2 regions of the Micromonospora sp. NBC_00389 genome follow, and region 1 is predicted to be linked to the other one. Evidence: riboswitches for the same ligand, from Rfam matches in the RefSeq annotation. Region 1 holds a riboswitch; the other holds the start of a gene.
What was found. Region 1 has a riboswitch for cobalamin ahead of OG470_RS29845 (CbtB domain-containing protein). Riboswitches for the same ligand answer to the same signal wherever they lie in the genome.

Region 1 (4,847 bases):
GAACCGCTCCCCCCACAGGTCGGGCAGTTCCGGTACCTCGTGCGGGTCGAACAGCGACCACAGCTCGTCGGCCTCGACACGGCGCATGAACTCGTCGGGGATCCAGTTGGCCAGGTTCAGGTTGTGGGTACGCCGGGCGTCCTCGCCGGTGTTGTCCCGCAGTTGCAGGAACTCCTCGACGTCGGGGTGCCACGGTTCCAGGTAGACGCAGGCCGCGCCCTTGCGCCGGCCGCCCTGGTTGACCGCCGCGACGCTCGCGTCCAGTGTGCGCAGCCACGGCACGATCCCGTTGGACTGCCCGTTCGTGCCGCGGATCAGCGAGCCCCGGGACCGGACCCGGGAGTACGCGATGCCGATGCCGCCGGCGAACTTGGACAGGTTGGCGACCTGGGCGTACCGCTGGTAGATCGAGTCCAACTCATCACGCGGGGAGTCGACCAGGTAGCAGGAGGACATCTGGGTGTGCCGGGTGCCGGAGTTGAACAGCGTCGGCGAGCTGGGCAGGTAGGCCAGGCTGGACATCAGCCGGTAGAAGTCGACCGCCTCGTCCGGCGTACGGGACAACCCGCAGGCCACCCGCAGCAGCCAGTACTGCGGGGTCTCCAGCACCAGCCGGCTGCTCGGGTGGCGCAGCAGATACCGGTCGTACACCGTGCGCAGGCCGAAGTACTCGAACCGCCGGTCGCCGCCCGCATCGACGGCATCGTCGAGGGTACGGGCGTGCGCGGCGACGAACGCGGCGGTGTCGTCTCCGATCAGGCCCTCGGCGTGGCTGATCCGGATCGCCGCGCTGAACGAGGTGATGCCCTGCCGGCGGACCTCCTTGTCGACGTAGCCGGCCAGCAGCCGGGCGGCGAGGCGGGAGTACTGCGGTTCCTCGCCGATCATCTCGGCGGCGGTCTGAATGGACAGCCGGTCCAGTTCGGCGGTCGTCGCGCCGTCGTACAGGCCGCTGATCGTGCGGGTCGCCACCCGCAGCGGGTCGACGTCGGTGAGGTCGTCGGTCCACCGCTCGACCGCTCGAACGATCTTGTTCACGTCAACCGGTTCGCTGGCGCCGTCGCGTTTGCGGACATGCATCTGCGTCCGCCGCCGGCCGGGCGGGGTCGGGTCGCCGGTGACCGGAGCTACCTGGGTGACCGTCACTACTCACTCCTCGCGAGTTCGAGACCTGATGGCCCTCGGACACGAGGAGACAGACACCGGCGGACGCCACGCCGACGGGCGTGGGTCAGGTGGCGTCAGCCGTCCCACGCGGCGTCGGACCGCCGCCCACCCGGGTGCGGGTGCACGGCGCGCTGGCAGGTCTTCGGACTTGCGGGCACGACCGGACTCGCCGGTCTCCTACTGGCCGTCGCTTCCCAGGCCGCTTGGCGGCCCAGTGCTGATGACGGCGGTCGTTCCCACTCACCGCTGCGGGGCAGTCCCGGATTTCCACCGGGTTCCCTCTTGCCTCGACCCTCTGGATGAGCGGCCGAACCAGCTGCGCTCGACACCATATATAGGGAGGGACGCCGTTGTCACACCCCACATGTCGGTCCCGGGCGTGTCGGTGGCCGGACTGGTGACGGCCGTCACCGACGCCTGAGACCGTCCACCCCGATGCCGCGGGGACCGGGTTGACCGTTCGGACCGGCACCGATACGGTCGACCCACTATCTGCGGCGACGCGAGGGAAGCCGGTGTGAATCCGGCGCGGTCGCGCCACTGTGAGCGGTCCCCATCCTCTACGGGAGGGGCCGCGAGCCAGGACACTCGGTCGTCCGCAGCCTTGCGATGGGGACGCGTCATCCCCGAGGAGGTTCGCGTACGCATGTCCAGCTCCACGTCCAGCCAGCCGTTGGTGCATCCCGCTGGCACTACCCGTCTCCTGTGGACGGTTCTGGCCGCCGTCGCCGTGCTCACGCTGCTGGCCTATCTCGTCGCCTTTGACCAGGGGGCGGTCTCGCGCAGCGGGATGTACCTGCACGAGCTGATGCACGACGGCCGGCACCTGCTCGGTGTCCCGTGCCACTGACCGCCACCAGGGCCGCGCCCACGTTCGTCAGCGTTCTCCTTCGCGGGCTGCTCGCCGGCCTGGCCGCGGGTCTGCTCGCCGGAACGTTCGCCTACGTCGCCGGTGAACCACACGTCGAGGGGGCCATCGCCATCGAGCAGGCCGCGGCGCACGCCGAGCCCGCCGGTGGCGGACACGATCACGAGGATGCCCTGGTCAGCAGGTCTGGCCAGCGTGGCGGCCTGTTCCTGGCCACCGGTCTGTTCGGCGCCGCGATGGGTGGCCTGCTGGCCACCGCGTACGTCCTGCTGTGTCGCCGGCGGCGGGCCTACGACGACGGACGGTCGGGTCTGCTGCTGGCCGGTGCTGCGCTGCTCGGCGTGGTGATCGTGCCGTTCATCAAGTACCCGGCCAATCCCCCGGCCGTCGGTGACCCGGCCACCATCGACCAGCGCACCGGCACCTACCTGCTGATGGTGGTGCTCGGCCTGGTGGCCGTCTGGGCCGGCTCGCTGGGCTACCGAGCGCTCGGCGACGGGGCGCCACAGTGGCTTCGGGCCACCACGGCCCTCGGCGGATTCCTGCTGGTCACCGCGGTGTCCTACGTGGTGCTGCCGTCGTTCCAGGAGGTCCCGGACGACTTTCCCGCCGCCCTGCTGTGGGACTTCCGACTGGCCTCCCTCGGCACCCAGGTGGTGCTCTGGACCGGAATCGGCCTGCTGTTCGCGGCCCTGATGAACCACGAACGGCGTCGCGGAACCGCCAGCGCACCCCTGAGCACGTGACCGCCACCAGCCTGCGGCTGGTTGCCCACGGTCACACCGCCGCCCTGCGGCGGGCCCGGTTCGGCGGGAAGAACGACAGCCTGGACGAGGGCGGCCTGCGAGCCGCCCTCGCCCTGGCCTCCGCCGCGCCGGGCCAGCGGTCGATCCTGGGCGCCACCGACGTCTGCCTGTCCAGTCCAGCGGCGGCGGCCACCCAGACCGCGCACGCCCTCGGCCTGACGCCCACCATCGAAGCGGCGCTGGCCGACTGCGACTACGGACACTGGTCCGGACGGCTGCTGGAGGAGGTCGGCACCGAGCAGCCCCAGGCGCTGCGCGAGTGGCTGTCCGCACCGGACGCCGCGCCGCACGGAGGGGAATCAGTCCTGTCGCTGCGGGACCGGGTCGGCCGCTGGCTGGACGGGCAGCGCGGCCGTGGCCAGCGGATCACCGCCGTCACCCACCCGATCGTGCTCCGGGTTGCGATCGTCCACGCCCTCGATCTGCCGTTGGCGACGTTCCGGCAACTGGACGTCGAGCCGCTGGCGATCGTCCGGCTCACCGGCGACGGGTCACGGTGGCGGCTACGACTGGGCGCGCCGCCGGCGTGCGGGACACCGAACGTCGGTGCGGACCACCAACCTACGACCGCGAAGCGACCGGCATGAGAGGCGGGACCGCGCGTCAGGAGTCGGAGCGCCCGATCCTGACGGCGACGCCGTCGAGGATCAACTCCAGTCCGAGCGTGAAGTCCGCGTCAGCGATCGTCGCGTCAGGGGTGTCGGACGGCGGCGCCTCGAACAGCGTCGAGGAGAACAGCCGGGCTGTCTCGGGGAAGCGCTCGGGTTCGACGAGACGCACCAGCGCGCGGCCGTAGTCGCGCTCGGCGTCGGCCTGCCCCTGGCCTTCGGCCCTGCCCTCGGCGAGGTCGCTGTACTGCCGTACGGACTGGACCACGTAGCCGTTGATCAGCGACAGGACGCCGATCTTGTGTGCCCAGTCGAGCCGGGTACGGGACATGACCGCCAGCCCGGTCTCCATCCAGGCGATCTGATTCGGGCCGGAGGGCGGTCCGGAGGTGGGCACGCGTGTCAGCCACGGCCGACGCTGGAACACCGCGCGTTGCGCGAAGGCCCAACCGCTCAGCCCGTCCCGCCAGTCGTCGGTGCGGGGGTCCGGCGGTACGCCCATGGCGGCGTCGGCCATGAGCGTGAGCAACTCGTCCTTGGAGCCGACGTACCGGTAGAGCGACATTCCGGTGAAGCCGAGGACCTTGGCAACCTTGGGAAGCGTCACGCCGCCGAGCCCGTCGCGGTCGGCGATATCCACCGCCGCAGCGACGACCCGATTGACGTCGAGGGCTGCCGGCCGCCCGAGCCGCGACGACTCGGACATGCCCCACAGCCGGCGCAGCCGAGCCGGAACGAAGTCGTCGCTGGTCATGGCCCCCTCGTTCGCCTCCGGAATTCAGGGCTCATCATGCCAGACGGCATTAGTATGCCCGTGATACTTTCTCCGACATACTAAAGCCGGACGGGGAGAGGGACGACATGAGCATCGACACCGCACCACGCACATCGAGAGGGCCGGTGCTTCGCGCCGAACGCGCCCTCGCACCGGACCTGGCCCGCGGAGCGATGCTGCTGATCATCGCGTTGGCCAACGTCGCCGGAGTCGTCTTCGCTGGCGAGCCGGGCCTCGACAGCGCGCCGCAAGGTGTGGACCGCGGCCTCAACTTCCTGCTGTTCGAACTCGTCCACGCACGCGGCTACCCGGTCTTCGCCGTGATGTTCGGCTACGGACTCGTCCAGCTCGCCCGGCGCCAGGACGCCTCCGGCGCCACACGGCAGCAGGTCCGCTCCGTGCTGTTGCGCCGCAACCTGTGGCTCGTCGTCTTCGGGTTCGCGCACGCCGCTCTGCTCTACTACGGCGACTTCCTCGGCGCGTACGGGATCGTGGGGATCGTGATGACCCTGGCGCTGCTGCGCCGCGGTGACAGGTTCCACCGGATCGCGCTGGTGCTGTGGGCACTGGCGGTCGTGGAGATCCTGGTCCTCAGCGCCGTCGTGGTGAGCCGCATCGGGGGC
Region 2 (4,847 bases), 3.4 Mb from region 1:
CGGGATCTCCCGCCCTTCGAGGAGGTAGTCCATGGCCCTCCGCACGCCCACCCCTCTCCGCCGCGTCCTGGTGCTCGCCGTCGTCACCGGGCTGGCAATCGCCACCGTCGGCGCCGCCCCGGTCGCCGCCCGACCAGCACCGGACCGGACCGCCGAACAGGCCGCCACCGGCTACCGGGTGCTCGGCCCTCGGACCGTCGCCGACCGCACCGCGGTGGCCCGCACCGGGGCCGCCATCGACTACTCCGAACACGGCGTACTGCACATCTCGGCCACCGCCACCGAGGCCGCCGCGATCAGCCGTCTCGGCTTCCGGCTGGAACCGCTCGCCCCACCGCCGAACGTCGAGCGAGGCGCAGGCGAGGTGGGCACGTTGGCGTTCCCGCCCGCCGACTCCAACTTCCACGACTACGCGGAACTGACCGCCGTGGTGAACCAGGCCGTCGCCGACCACCCGGCCATCGCCCGCAAGATCAGCATTGGTGCGTCGTACGAGGGCCGCGACCTGATGGCGGTGAAGATCTCCGACAACGTCGGCACCGACGAGGGTGAGCCGGAGATCCTGTTCAACGCCCAGCAGCACGCCCGCGAGCACCTGACCGTCGAGATGGCGATCTACCTGCTCAACCTCTTCACCGACAGCTACGGCTCCGACTCCCGGATCACGAACATCGTCAACAGCCGGGAGATCTGGATCGTGCCAACGGTCAACCCGGACGGCAGCGAGTACGACATCGCCACCGGGTCGTACCGGTCGTGGCGCAAGAACCGGCAGCCGAACAGCGGCTCGTCCGCGGTCGGCACTGACCTGAACCGCAACTGGTCCCACCAGTGGGGCTGCTGCGGCGGCTCGTCCGGCAGCACCTCGTCGGAGACCTACCGCGGCCCGTCGGCGTTCTCCGCCCCGGAGACGCAGGCGCTGCGCAACTTCGTCAACAGCCGGGTCGTCGGCGGCGTCCAGCAGATCAAGGCGAACATCGACTTCCACACCTACTCGCAACTGGTGCTCTGGCCCTTCGGCTACACCACCGCCAACAATCCGGCGGGGATGAGCGCGGACCAGTACAACACCTTCGCCACCATCGGCCAGCAGATGGCGGCCACCAACAGCTACACCCCGGAGCAGTCCAGCGACCTCTACATCGCCGACGGCACCAGCATCGACTGGATGTGGGCCACCCACAACATCTGGGCGTACACCTTCGAGATGTACCCGGGCTCGGCGAGTGGCGGCGGCTTTTACCCGCCGGACGAGGTGATCCCCGCGCAGACCACCCGCAACCGGGAGGCCGTGCTGATGCTCAGCGAGTACGCCGACTGCCCGTACCGGGCCATCGGCAAGCAGGCGCAGTACTGCGGCGGCGGTGGCGGCACCACCGTCTGGTCGGACACCTTCGAGACGGCCACCGGCTGGACGATCAACCCGTCCGGCACCGACACCGCCACGGCCGGGGTGTTCGAGCGGGGCGCCGCCCAGGCGACCACCTCCAGCGGGGCCAAGCAGCTCACCCCGTACGCCGGCGCCAACGACCTGGTCACCGGCCGGCTCGCGGGATCGGCCGCCGGTGACCACGACGTCGACGGCGGCGTGACCAGCGCCCGGTCCCCGGCGGTGACCCTGCCGTCGTCCGGCACGCTGACCCTGTCGTTGGCCTGGTACCTGGCGCACGGCTCGAACGCCTCTTCGGCGGACTACCTGCGGGTGAGCGTGGTGCACAACGGCGGCACCACGGCGCTGCTCACCCAGGCCGGCGCGGCAGCCAACCGCACCGGGAGCTGGGCGGTGGCCAACCTCAACCTCAGCCCGTACGCGGGCCAGTCGGTGCGCATCCTCGTCGAGGCGGCGGACGCCTCCGGCGCCAGCCTGGTGGAGGCGGCTGTGGACAACGTCACCATCACCGCCTCCTGATCGGGTGGGGCCCCGTCCCGCCCCCGGCGGGGCCCCACCACCCGCTCCGACCCCGCGGATCCGGGACATATCGCCGCCGGTCGACCACCCCACCCCGTCATCGGGCGGCCCAGGTGATCGACCGGCGGTGATCGGTCCTTGATCGATCCGGCACGTCCTGGCGGTGCGCTACCGTCTTAGCGACCAGTCCGCAGCGAAGCCGGTGTGAGTCCGGCGCTGTCCCGCAACTGTGATGCCCCGTCCTGACGGCGGGGACGAGCCAGGTCGCCTGCGGATCGGTCGCGACACGCGCTCTCGAGGAAGGGCGCCTCGTGGGCGGGCGCACGAAAGTCCTGTCGGCGAAGCACCACACTCCTCGACCGACAGGAGGACCCATGTCCAGACGTACCCCCCGGCTCTTCGCCGCGACCCTCGCGGTCGCCGCACTCGCCCTCGGCGCCTGCGCCGAGAAGGCCGCCGACCAGCCGGCCGCCGGCGCCAGTTCGGCGACCGTCGCCTACCCGGTGACGGTCGGCTCGCTGACCCTCGACAAGCGCCCCGAGAAGATCGTCTCGTTGTCGCCCACCGCCACCGAGATGCTCTTCGCGATCGGTGCCGGCCCGCAGGTGAGCGCGGTCGACGACCAGTCCAGCTACCCGGCCGACGCGCCCAAGAGCGACCTGTCCGGCTTCCAGCCCAACGCCGAGGCGATCGCCGGCAAGAGCCCCGACCTGGTGGTGCTCTCCGATGACCGAAACAAGATCGTCGAGCAGCTCGGCAAGCTGAAGATTCCGGTCTACCTGACTCCGGCGGCGACCACGCTGGACGACTCCTACCGGCAGATCACCGAGCTGGGCAGCCTGACCGGGCACGTCGACCAGGCCGCCGACGTCACCGGCCGGATGAAGGACGACATTGCCAAGCTGCTCAAGGACGTGCCGCAGCGCGCCGAGAAGCTCACCTACTTCCACGAGCTGGGCCCGGAGCTGTACAGCGCGACCAGCAAGACCTTCATCGGCTCGCTCTACAGCCAGGTCGGGCTGACCAACATCGCCGACCCGGCCGACGCCGACGGCAAGAGCGCCGGCTACCCGCAGCTCTCCCAGGAGTTCATCGTCAAGGCCAACCCGGACTTCGTCTTCCTGGCCGACTCCAAGTGCTGCCAGCAGAACGCCGACTCGGTCAAGGCGCGCAGCGGCTGGGCCGGGCTGACCGCGGTGAAGAACAACCAGGTGGTCGCACTGGACGACGACATCGCCTCCCGCTGGGGCCCGCGGATCGTGGACCTGCTGCGGGTCATCGTCGACGCGGTCGCCAAGGTGCCCGCGTGACCGTCGTCCGTCGATGACCGGGCCGTCACCCTCGGGTGCACCGGCAGCATCCACCCAGCCGGCCGGGACGCAGCCTCCGTCCCGGCCCGCCGGGCTGCCGTTCGGAGCCCGACCCGCTGGGCTGCCGTCTGGAACCCGGCCCGCCGGGCTGCGCAAGCGTTGGCTGGTCGCCGGCGTGTTCGCGGTGCTGGTCGCGCTGATCGCCGGGGTGTCCATCGGCCCGGTCAGCCTGCCGCCGGGCAGCGTCGCCGCCGAGCTGCTCAACCTGATCCCCGGGGTGCACCTGGACAGCGGGCTGACCGAGCGGGAAATCGCCATCGTCACCGAGCTGCGGCTGCCCCGGGTGGTGCTGGGTCTGCTCGTCGGCGGCCTCCTCGCCCTGGCCGGCGGCTGCTATCAGGGGGTTTTCCGCAACCCGCTGGCCGACCCGTACCTGCTCGGCGTTGCCGCCGGCGCCGGGCTGGCGGTCACCGCGGTGATCGCCCTCGGCGGCGCCGGTCGGCAGGGCTCGATCACCGGGCTGCCGGTGACCATCCCACTGGCGGCCTTCGCCGGCTCGCTGGTCGCCGTGACGATGACCTACCTGCTCGGTGGTGCCGGCGGGCGGAGCCGCTCACCCGCGATGCTGATCCTGGCCGGGGTGGCGGTCTCCGCGTTCCTGTCCGCCGGGCAGACGTACCTGCTGCAACGGCACTCCGACAGCATCCAGCAGGTCTACTCCTGGCTGCTCGGTCGGCTGGCCACCGCGGGCTGGCACGACGTGCTGCTGGTGCTGCCGTACGCCGTGCTGACCACCGTGGTGGTGCTGCTGCACCGCCGCGAGCTGGACGTCCTCGCCGTCGGTGACGACGAGGCGAAGAGCCTCGGCCTGCACCCGCAGCGCTCCCGCTACCTGCTGATCGCCGCCGCCTCGCTGGGCACCGCCGCGGCGGTCTCCGCGACCGGCCTGATCGGCTTCGTCGGCATCATCGTGCCGCACACCGTCCGCCTGCTCGCCGGGGCGAGCTACCGGGTGATCCTGCCGCTGTCGCTGCTGTTCGGCGCCGCGTTCTTGGCGCTGACCGACGTGGTGGCCCGCACCGCCGCCGCCCCGGCCGAGATCCCGATCGGGGTGGTCACCGCCCTGCTCGGCGGCCCGTTCTTCGTGCTCGTGCTGCGTACCGCCCGGCGGGTGCTCACGTGAGCCCCGAGCGCACCGCCGGCTCGCCCGCTGCTGGCCCTGCTGGCGCGGCCACCACCGGTCCGGCTGGCTTGGCCGGCGCGGCCACCACCGGCCCGGCTGGCTTGGCCGGCGCGGCCGCCACCGGCCCCGCTGGCCCGGCCGGCGATGCCGGCGTGCCGGCTGTCGAGGTCCGGGGGCTGCACGTCAGCCTGGACGGCACGCCGATCCTCACCGGCGTCGACCTCACGGTCGCGGCCGGCGAGTGGGTCACCGTGATCGGCCCGAACGGCGCCGGCAAGTCGACCCTGCTGCGCGCCGTCGGCGGGCTGCTGCCCGCGCCGGGGGCGATCACCCTGTTCGGTACGGCGAGCGCCGCGCTGCGCCGCCGGGACCGCGCCCGGGTGGTGGCCACGGTGACGCAGTCCCCGGTGGTGCCGCCAGGCATGTCGGTGCTGGACTACGTGCT

Region 2: linked by a shared signal. The riboswitch ahead of OG470_RS08895 (ABC transporter substrate-binding protein) and the one ahead of OG470_RS29845 (CbtB domain-containing protein) in region 1 are both predicted to bind cobalamin.

Annotation. Positions count from the first base shown of each region.
Region 1 is NZ_CP107947.1:6,301,578-6,306,424, forward strand. It holds gene OG470_RS29840 (ribonucleoside-diphosphate reductase subunit alpha) at 1-1,080, opposite strand, end outside; cobalamin riboswitch at 1,284-1,499, opposite strand; cobalamin riboswitch at 1,632-1,778, shown strand; gene OG470_RS29845 (CbtB domain-containing protein) at 1,814-2,017, shown strand; gene OG470_RS29850 (CbtA family protein) at 2,008-2,781, shown strand; gene OG470_RS29855 (histidine phosphatase family protein) at 2,778-3,428, shown strand; gene OG470_RS29860 (TetR/AcrR family transcriptional regulator) at 3,445-4,203, opposite strand; gene OG470_RS29865 (DUF418 domain-containing protein) at 4,311-4,847, shown strand, end outside.
Region 2 is NZ_CP107947.1:1,859,455-1,864,301, forward strand. It holds gene OG470_RS08890 (M14 family metallopeptidase) at 32-1,909, shown strand; cobalamin riboswitch at 2,077-2,199, shown strand; gene OG470_RS08895 (ABC transporter substrate-binding protein) at 2,284-3,219, shown strand; gene OG470_RS08900 (FecCD family ABC transporter permease) at 3,233-4,402, shown strand; gene OG470_RS08905 (ABC transporter ATP-binding protein) at 4,555-4,847, shown strand, end outside.